One region of the Alteromonas macleodii ATCC 27126 genome, then DNA from elsewhere that is predicted to be linked to it. Evidence: predicted binding sites of a transcription regulator. Region 1 holds the regulator's gene; each other region holds the start of a gene.
What was found. Region 1 encodes sigma-54, which starts transcription at its own class of promoters, with help from an activator protein. Its sites were predicted from a motif close to GTTGGCACGNNNNTNGNNT; they were not measured.
Positions count from the first base shown of each region.

Region 2: MASE_RS18110 (Tll0287-like domain-containing protein) is a predicted target of sigma-54. The motif match lies at 1,415-1,433, and genes of this name have one in related genera.
Region 3: MASE_RS14790 (DUF2726 domain-containing protein) is a predicted target of sigma-54. The motif match lies at 1,603-1,621, and genes of this name have one in related genera.

Region 1 is NC_018632.1:767,723-771,005, reverse strand. It holds gene lptA (lipopolysaccharide transport periplasmic protein LptA) at 1-294, shown strand, start outside; gene lptB (LPS export ABC transporter ATP-binding protein) at 297-1,022, shown strand; gene MASE_RS03335 (RNA polymerase factor sigma-54) at 1,096-2,577, shown strand; gene hpf (ribosome hibernation promoting factor) at 2,608-2,895, shown strand; gene ptsN (PTS IIA-like nitrogen regulatory protein PtsN) at 2,909-3,283, shown strand, end outside.
Region 2 is NC_018632.1:4,249,907-4,253,189, reverse strand. It holds gene MASE_RS18115 (sigma-54 interaction domain-containing protein) at 61-1,341, opposite strand; gene MASE_RS18110 (Tll0287-like domain-containing protein) at 1,497-2,102, shown strand; gene MASE_RS18105 (cytochrome ubiquinol oxidase subunit I) at 2,429-3,283, shown strand, end outside.
Region 3 is NC_018632.1:3,453,395-3,456,677, forward strand. It holds gene MASE_RS14780 (M20/M25/M40 family metallo-hydrolase) at 1-958, shown strand, start outside; gene MASE_RS14785 (hypothetical protein) at 1,118-1,567, shown strand; gene MASE_RS14790 (DUF2726 domain-containing protein) at 1,777-2,364, shown strand; gene MASE_RS14795 (5'-methylthioadenosine/adenosylhomocysteine nucleosidase) at 2,529-3,230, shown strand; gene MASE_RS14800 (cobalamin biosynthesis protein CobD/CbiB) at 3,232-3,283, shown strand, end outside.

The DNA.
Region 1 (3,283 bases):
GCAAGCTATTCCCAGCAATTGGAAGACGGCACGCCAGTTTCGGCAAAAGCTAATGAAATACGCTATGAAGTGGTGAACCGAACGATTTCTCTTGCTGGAAACGCAGAGTTGAAACAAGACACCAGTAAAGTACAGGGTGACAACATCACGTTCGATATGATTACCGAGCAATTGCTAGCGACTGGCGGCGCAGGTAAGGATGGTGAGGGTCGAGTGACCACAGTATTCACACCTGAGACCATTCGCAAAACTTCGTCTAAGAAAGACAAAAAAGACAACGAGGGCAATGAATAGCAATGGCAACTTTGAGCGCTAAAAATCTTGCTAAGGCTTACAAGTCAAGACAGGTTGTTCGAGATGTAAGTCTGTCTGTCTCAACGGGTCAAATTGTTGGTCTTCTTGGCCCAAATGGCGCTGGTAAGACCACCACATTCTACATGATTGTTGGTTTAGTGAATCTGGATAAAGGCAAGATTGAAATCGACGACAATGAGCTAACTCATCAGCCCATGCACGAGCGCGCACGCCGCGGAATTGGCTACCTACCGCAGGAAGCCTCTATTTTCAGAAAGCTCACAGTGCATGAAAATATCATGGCCATTTTGCAAACCCGTAAAGATTTAAATTCACAACAGCAAGAAGAAGAAGCTGATGCGCTACTTGATGAATTTAATATTAACCATATACGTAATAGTACGGGGATGAGTTTGTCAGGGGGCGAACGCCGTCGCGTTGAGATTGCCCGCGCTCTGGCAGCAAAACCGCAATTTATTTTGTTAGACGAACCATTTGCTGGTGTTGATCCAATATCAGTTAATGATATAAAGAAGATAATACAACATCTTCGCGATAGGGGTATTGGAATCCTTATCACAGACCATAACGTACGAGAGACATTGGATGTTTGTGAAAAGGCGTACATTGTGAGTCATGGCGAGCTTATTGCGCAAGGAACGGCGGAACAGGTTTTAAGTAATCAAAAAGTAAGGGATGTATACCTAGGCGAACAATTCAGGCTATAGTTAATGTAACCGAATTGCCATTTTTCAGTTTCGCTCTGGTATATTCAATTTAGAGCATTTAAATAAGACGTAGATGAAACCATCTTTACAGCTAAAATTTAGCCAACAACTTACCATGACACCACAGCTTCAGCAGGCCATTAAACTGCTGCAGCTTTCTACACTTGATCTTCAACAAGAGATCCAAGAAGCGCTCGATTCTAATCCGCTATTAGAAGTTGAAGAAGGTAACGACGAGCCGCAACTAGAAAAGAACAATATCGACAACGATGACAGCGGCTCTGAGGCCACTGCTTCTGCATCTAGTGACACACTAGAAGCCGGCGATGCACTTGAGAAAAACGATCTTCCCGATGAGCTGCCAATCGACAGCACATGGGACGAATACTACTCTGCTTCATCTTCGCCAGCTCCGGGTCCATCCAATGACGACGAGCAAATCTTCCAAGGTGAGACTACTGAAGATATTCAAGAGCACCTTCTTTGGCAAATGCGCCTTACCCACTTCTCGGATACCGATCGCGCAATCGCTACAGCAATCATCGACTCTATTGACGAGTCAGGTTATTTAACCGTTACCCTTGATGATATTTTAGAAGCGGTTAACGATGATGATATGGAAGAGCCGATTGAAATGGACGAAATAGAATGTGTGCTTAAGCGCATTCAGATGTTCGACCCTATTGGTTCTGGCTCACGCTCTCCACAAGAATGTTTGATGGTGCAATTGCGCCAGTTTTCAGAAGACACACCGTGGCTTGCTGAAGCAAAGCAACTGATTGAAGAGTACTCTGACTTACTGAGCAGCAAAGACTATCGTACGCTTATGCGTAAAAGCCGATTGAAAGAAGATCAGCTACGCGAGGCAATGCGTTTACTGCAAACCTTGAATCCTCGCCCAGGTAGTGCTTTAGTTACTAAAGAGCCTGAGTACGTTATTCCTGATGTCTCAGTAACCAAGAAAAATGGCCGTTGGGTGGTTGAGCTGAACCCCGACAGTCTGCCTAAGTTAAGCGTAAATCAACAATACGCTGCAATGAGTCGCCGTGCCAAGAATAGTAGCGATTCACAATTCATCCGCTCACACATGCAAGAGGCTAAGTGGTTCATAAAGAGCCTTGAATCTCGTAACGAAACCTTAATGAAGGTTGCAAACTGCATTGTGCAGCAGCAAATGGGCTTTTTTGAGCACGGCCCGGAAATGATGAAACCAATGGTGCTAAATGATGTCGCAGAAATGGTAGATATGCACGAATCCACTATTTCGCGAGTGACAACGCAAAAGTACATGCATACGCCACGTGGAATCTTCGAATTGAAGTATTTCTTCTCAAGCCACGTTGCAACAGAGTCTGGTGGTGAATGTTCATCTACAGCGATTCGTGCATTGATCAAGAAATTAGTGGCCGCTGAAAAGCCTAGCAAGCCGCTAAGTGATAGCAAGATTGCTTCATTGTTGGCCGAACAAGGCATTAAAGTTGCCCGGCGAACAATAGCAAAGTACCGGGAATCGTTGTCGATCCCGCCGTCGAACCAACGCAAAAGCCTTATTTAATCGGGCTTAATAATATAAGGAAGACGAAATATGCAAATCAACCTTACTGGTCATCATGTCGAAATCACCGACTCTTTGCGTAATTATGTCGATACGAAGTTCAGCAAACTTGAACGTCACTTTGATCACATTTCTAATGTGCATGTCATCCTGAACGTTGAAAAATTAAATCAAAAAGCCGAAGCGACCGTTCATTTAAGTGGCGCTGAAGTATTCGCATCCTCAGAAAATACCGACATGTATGCGGCGATTGACAGCATGGTTGATAAACTCGACCGGCAGGTAATCAAGCATAAGGAAAAACTGAAAAAACATTAGTAGTTAATTAAGCATGGATATACAAGCCATCGTAAGTCTGGACCGCACCGAGTGTGCGGTTCAGTGTAATAGTAAAAAGCGAATTCTTGAGATCATCGCTGATATCGCTGCCAAGCAAAACGAGAACATTGATCAGGCAACGATACTCAACAGTTTGATGGCTCGAGAGCGTATGGGTAGTACAGGCATTGGCAATGGTATCGCCCTGCCCCACGGACGCCTGCCGGGCCTTGAGAAAGTGATTGCCATTGTTGTAACCAGCACGCCAGCAATCGACTTTGACGCCCTTGACGAGAAACCCGTAGACATCTTTTTTGCGCTACTCGTTCCCGAGGAACAGACCGAAGGACACCTTCAAACGCTGGCCACCGTGGCTGGTAAACTAAGC
Region 2 (3,283 bases), 1.2 Mb from region 1:
ATCTGGTTAGCGCCTTTTTATCATAGCCTGCGTTTTGGTAATTTTTCTACCTATTATTTTTTACGTATCTCCAACCCCCGCTTTTTTCAGCTTTCTGTAAAGTGTACGGGTACTCACTCCCAGCGCTTGTGCAAGTTGCTGGGTATCGCCTTCAAAAGACGTGTGAATCTGACGTAAGTATTGGCGTTCCAATTCGTCTAAGGTTACAACGTTACCGTGAGATGAAGAGGCATCATTGATAGCATCAGAGCTTATGTTATCGAGCTCGGGTAAGTCTGTATCGTAAATAACGGTTTCATCAGCCAGTAAAATAGCTTGGTCTACAATGTTTTTGAGTTCGCGAATATTGCCTGGGAACGGGTAGTTGGTTAGTTTTTCTAGCGCGTTTTTATGAAACCGTTTTTTCTCTTTAGACATTGCCAAAAAGTGAGCGGCTATCAGTGCTATATCTGGTCTTCTTTGTTTTAAAGAAGGGAGGTTGATAGGAAAACCGGCAATGCGGTAGTAGAGGTCTTGTCTGAATTCGCCCGTTTCCACCATGTGCTTTAAATTTTTGTGTGATGCACACACCAAACGAAAATCAGCCTTTTTAGACACTGTGCTTCCTACAGGTCGATAAGTTTGAGACTCGAACAGCCGCAGAAGCTTTACTTGTGTGGAAAGTGGGATATCGCCGACTTCATCAAAAAACAATGTGCCGCCTTCCGCTGCTTCTACGAGCCCTTTCTTATTTGTGGTTGCGCCTGTAAATGCCCCTTTTTCATAACCGAATAGTTCGCTTTCAAGCAGCGTGTCAGACATGCCGGTACACTCGATGACAACAAATGGTTTGCCAGCACGGTGACTACTCGAGTGAAGTGCTTGGGACACCAGCTCTTTACCCGTGCCGGTTTCGCCAAACAGTAGTACTGAAATATCTGAGTTAGCGGCGCGATTTATTTTGTTTAGCATTGCTTTAAATACCTCTGATTCGCCGACCATCTTTCCTGCTGAAGGTCGGTTTGAGGCAAACGAAAGCTTATCGAGTATTTCCAAGAAACCTAATAATTCTCCGCTACCGTCGAAGATCGGGCGCATGAGGATGTCGCAGTAGCTTTGACCCTCACTGGTGGTATGAACGTGTACTACGCTAGCCGCTCGTCCTGTGGCTTTACTCTCTTGCATGGGGCAATGCTCGCCGCACTTATCGCAAGGTTTGCTGTTGCGGTGAGAGACTTGATAGCAGGTACTAAAGCCAAGCTTTATATCCACAGGGTAGGTGTCTCTGTAGGGCTGGTTGACAGCTTCAATAACGTAGCTTGGGTTAATGAAGATTGCGGGTTTATCTATCGCATCTATCATTGCTTGTACTATGGATATATTCATGGGTAGCTGAATATTAGGTTGTTCTAATTTAATTGTGGCAATTTATCATATTGGCATAGAGCTTGTTCACTGTTTGAGACAAACGGCAATACTTCGGTAGCAACTCATTCAATTCCAAAGAGAGTTTTATAATGAAAAATAGCGTAATGCTGGTGGCGATAAGCTTATTGGCAAGTAGTGCTCATTCATTGGCAGATACAGTGACTGCCAATGAGAAAAAAAGCGAAAACAGTGTACAGGAAAAAGTCAAAGAAGCGCGATTACACGCGAAAGCACTGGGAGGCGCGCTAAAGTCACGACTACAGCAAGCAATTCAATCAGGAGGGCTAGAGGCTGGCGTTAACGAATGCCAGATTGCAGCGGCTCCTATTGCTCTGGCGCTTAGTCAAAACGGCTGGGAGGTTGGGCGTACCGCGCTGAAAGTAAGGAACCCAAACAATGCGGCAGATCAATGGGAGCGTGAGCAGTTAGCGTGGTTTTCACAATTACTGACCAAATCTAAGCAAGACAATTTGGCCCCTAAAAGACCTATTGAAACTTATCAATACGATAGCGAAAGCGGTGAGTTTAGGTACATGATGGCGATTGAACAAGGTCAGGTGTGCATGGCATGCCACGGAGCCAATGTGGCACCTTCAGTAAAACAATCCATTCTAAAGCACTATCCCAATGATCAAGCTACAGGGTTTGAATTGGGTGATTTACGGGGTGCATTCACAATCACATATACACCCTAACGCGCCCTATTCTCTACCTCTCAATGTTCACCTACGTGACCTTTCTCTTGTGCCATATTTGTCACCTAAATGACAAATATGGCGAATGCATCGCCATGAATTGTTGCGTTGGATCAATAAGCCACACGCTCGGTCGTGGAATAATTTATCTGCACAGTACGAAAATACCGCCGTTTATCGGTAATTGCGCTTAAGCAGCCAAATTACTGATGTATGGCATAAACCGTGCTCTTGCCATGCGGCATATTCACGTGTTCATCACTGAATTTTAAACCACTTTTCTGCTAAGCGTTTAACGCGCACACGAAATACAAGGGAGATAACCCATGAGCGATACGTTAATAGAACTATCGCGGTGGCAATTTGCATTAACTGCAATGTTCCACTTTATATTTGTACCCTTAACTTTGGGGCTTAGTTTCTTACTTGCCATTATGGAATCGGTATACGTAATGACGGGTAAAGAAATTTATAAGCAGATGACCCAATTCTGGGGAAAGCTGTTTGGAATTAACTTTGCCATTGGTGTAGCCACAGGCTTAACCATGGAATTCCAGTTCGGAATGAATTGGTCTTACTATTCTCACTATGTAGGCGATATCTTCGGTGCGCCACTTGCCATCGAAGGCCTAATGGCCTTTTTCCTGGAATCTACCTTCGTGGGTTTGTTCTTCTTTGGCTGGGACAAAATGTCAAAGGTGAAGCATTTGATGGCGACTTGGCTGGTGGCCATTGGTTCAAACTTCTCTGCACTGTGGATCTTGATTGCTAACGGCTGGATGCAATACCCGGTAGGCGCTGAATTTAATTTTGAAGCCATGCGTATGGAAATGACCAGCTTTGCTGAGGTTATTTTTAACCCCGTAGCACAGGTCAAATTTGTTCACACTGTATCAGCAGGTTACGTGACCGGCGCAATGTTTGTGTTGGCAATTTCAAGTTACTACCTGCTTAATCATAAGCATATCGCCTTTGCGCGCCGTTCGTTCGCCATAGCTGCTAGCTTCGGCCTAGCCTCAACGCTTTCTGTGATCGTGTTAGGTGATGAAAGTGGTTATGAGCTTGGTGATGTACAAAAAGTGAAGCTGGCAGCAGTTGAAGCTGAGTACGAAACCCATCCTGCACCTGCGCCGTTTACTGTGTTTGGTATTCCAAACGACGAAAAGCAGGAAACCGAGTAC
Region 3 (3,283 bases), 2.0 Mb from region 1:
GCTCCTTGATTCAAACGAGGAAGGTGGCTCTCCTACCCTCGCAAAAGTGATAGAAAAAAACAAAGCGCAGCTTTCTGCAGATGCCGTAGTAATGTTAGACGGTCCCATGCATCCATCCAACGCTTCTACCGTAGTTTTCGGTCATCGCGGTGCGACACTGGTTAAGCTCACTGTTTTCGGACCAAACTCTGATAGCCATAGTACGCACTTTGGCAACTACATTCAAAACCCCGCTTTTATGCTCTCAACACTCTTAGCAGGGATGAAAAATGAAAATGGCAAGGTGACTATTCCTAATTATTACGGAGACGCTCCTCTGTCAGAAGAAACAAAACAGGTGCTTCGAGACATTCCTATTGATGAAACTGCACTATTGGCACGCCTTGGGGTAGCAAAGTCAGAGTCTGTAGGTGGCAACTACTATGAATCCATTAGTCTTCCGTCTCTAAATATCAATGGATTGAGCGCTGCAAGCACAACAGCAGTAAGGACAATCATTCCGGCTAGCGCTACAGCGTCCATCGATATTAGAACTACAAAAGAGGCTCACTCGTCCAGACAAGTTAAGCTGTTAAAAGACTATATAACAGCTAAGGGATATCACATTGTGGACGAATTGCCATCAAAAGAAACCCGTCTAAAACATGAAAAACTCATTCTTATAGAAGTTAGCCCCGGCACTGCAGCACTACAAACGTCCCTCGATGAGCCAGTTGGTCTATGGGCGCAAAAGGCACTAGAATCTGTAAGCGATGAGAAGGTTGTAGTTATTCCAATGATGGGGGGTACTGTTCCAACCGCACCGCTAGTAAACAGTATAGAGAAGCCGGTAATTCTTATTCCATTAGTCAATGCTGATAACAATCAACACGCCCCTAATGAAAACTTACGTATAGGGAACTTTTACAGTGGAACAAATGCGCTGTATCAATTACTGACCACGCCTTATGACCAGTAATAGAGTTGTAGTGATGAAGTGATGCTTTAAACCAAAACCTATACGGAAAACCTCACTAATATACGTTAATAGACCAAGGTTTAGTTGAAGCGCGAGTGTTACGACTCTACTATCGTTTAAGCAATTAAAGACATCGCACATCGGGTGAAGAATCTATCTATGCAGCATTTAAACATTAAGAAACTTACATTGTGTCTAACATTAGCGATAGCAGCGAGCAATGCCAGCTTAGCTGATACCATTGCTGTCGACGCTTCATTAAATGCGCAAGTTAACGATCAAACTAAGAAACAAAGCGTCAACTCTTCACCTAGTAAGCCAAGCATCATCTCTTGCCCTTCTGATTTTCAGCAAATTAAGATTTCTGATGATGCAAGACAATGCCAAGCATTTGACGAAAGCAAGACAGCAGTAATGGTTTACCACTCTCCTCGCTCCCCGAGTGAATTACTGGATGTTTACCAAACGGCGCACCCCGCTTTAAAAACTCACACACCAGTTAGCGGCCGCACGTTGTTATCCTCAGAAGATAAAGGGGTCAGAGTAATAATCAGCCCAGATAATACTGGCTCTCAAGTGGATATTCTTGTTACATCCACAACGAAATGAGCCCTTTTAGCAAGACAACTAAAAAATCTACTCATGTTGGCATCTGCTTTGCAAAATCATCAATAACTACTCCACGGCAACAGTGAGTGTCATTTTTATGACGCTCAAACTGCAAACGGAGCCCAAGCTTTTTTCGATATAAACACTTTAGCGGGCTTCTTTATTATGCATTCCGTGGGCTTTAACTATTGAAATTTGCGAGGGTTACGATGGAATTGGCAATTATTCTAATGATGTTACTTATTGTCGTTGCACTGGGTGCCATAAAGTTGTCAGACGGCGGTGTCGCATTTCCATTTAGGCGAAAGCCGCAATTGTTCACCCCCGTTGAACACTCTTTTTTGAACCTTATCGAACAGGCTATGGGAAGAGAGTTTCGCATAGTGTGCCGTGTGCGTCTTAACGATTTAGTGGCGGTTCGCCAGTCTGCAAATAAAAAGACGGCAAGCCAAGCCATCAGCAGAGCTTCTAGCAGACAGCTCGACTTTGTATTAGTAGATAAACACGACATGAGTCCTGTTCTTGCTATCGACTTAGTTCATAGCCAAGGCAAAGATGGTTATAAATCACAAAAAGACTGGTTTGTAACCGGAGCACTTGATGCTGCCGGCCTTCCTCACGCAAGAATTAAAGTGAAGTCTGGTTATACCGTTGACGATATTCGCGAGTGTTTGGAAAACAAACTCATTCCTTATCGCCGTTTACAGCAAAAAATGGCACAGCTGCCAACGCATAATCCAGAGCCACCAAAGCGCCCGACTCGCCCAGTGCGTTCAAGCAGACCAGCTGCAGCTTAAGACATAACCCCACTTCCCCTGGCCTTTGTTGCTTTGCTATTTTCTTACTCTCAAATAGCGGTAACAGAGGCATTTTTCTGTCAGTTTACCCGTTTTCCTTATACAATTAACGCTTTCAGCAGCGTATTCACGCGTTAAATTCCCTCAACACCGTCGGTAAAGTTATGAAAAAAATTGGTATTTTAGGTGCAATGGACGAAGAAGTTGCGCTACTTAAAGCGTCACTTTGGAATGTAAAAGAAACCCAGTGGAAGCACCTGACGTTTTACGAAGGTACACTTAACGACATAGAAGTGGTGCTAGTAAAATGCGGTATTGGTAAAGTGGCTGCAGCAATTGCTACTACTGTACTTATCGAACAGTACGCCCCTGATGCTGTTGTCAATACCGGTTCTGCCGGAGGTTTCGACAAGAATCTAAACATCGGTGATTTAGTGATCGCCAGTCACGTTATTCACCATGATGCCGATTTAACCCATTTTGGCTACAAGCTCGGTCAATGCGCAGGTATGCCTGAAGATTTCCGTTGCGATACAAGGTTAATGGAAGCCGCTCGTAGTGCTGCCACAGGCATTACGTCGCTTCAGTCGACAACAGGTTTAATCTGTACGGGCGATGCGTTTATCGGTAGCGACGAAGCTGTAGCAGAACTGCGTGAAAACTTCCCAGACATGAAAGCGGTTGAGATGGAAGGTGCAGCTATAGGTCAAACTTGCCATATGCTCGACACGCCTTTCCTTGTCATTCGTTCATTGTCGGATATTGCAGGAAAAACGTCGTCAGTGAGCTTTAAAGAGTATCTAGACACTGCCGCTAAACACTCAGCACAATTAGTTATGGCAATGATTAAGGCTCTCGCAAAATAAGATGACAGAGGTAATTAGCGACCCGCAATACCAGTCGCTATTCGTACTTTGGC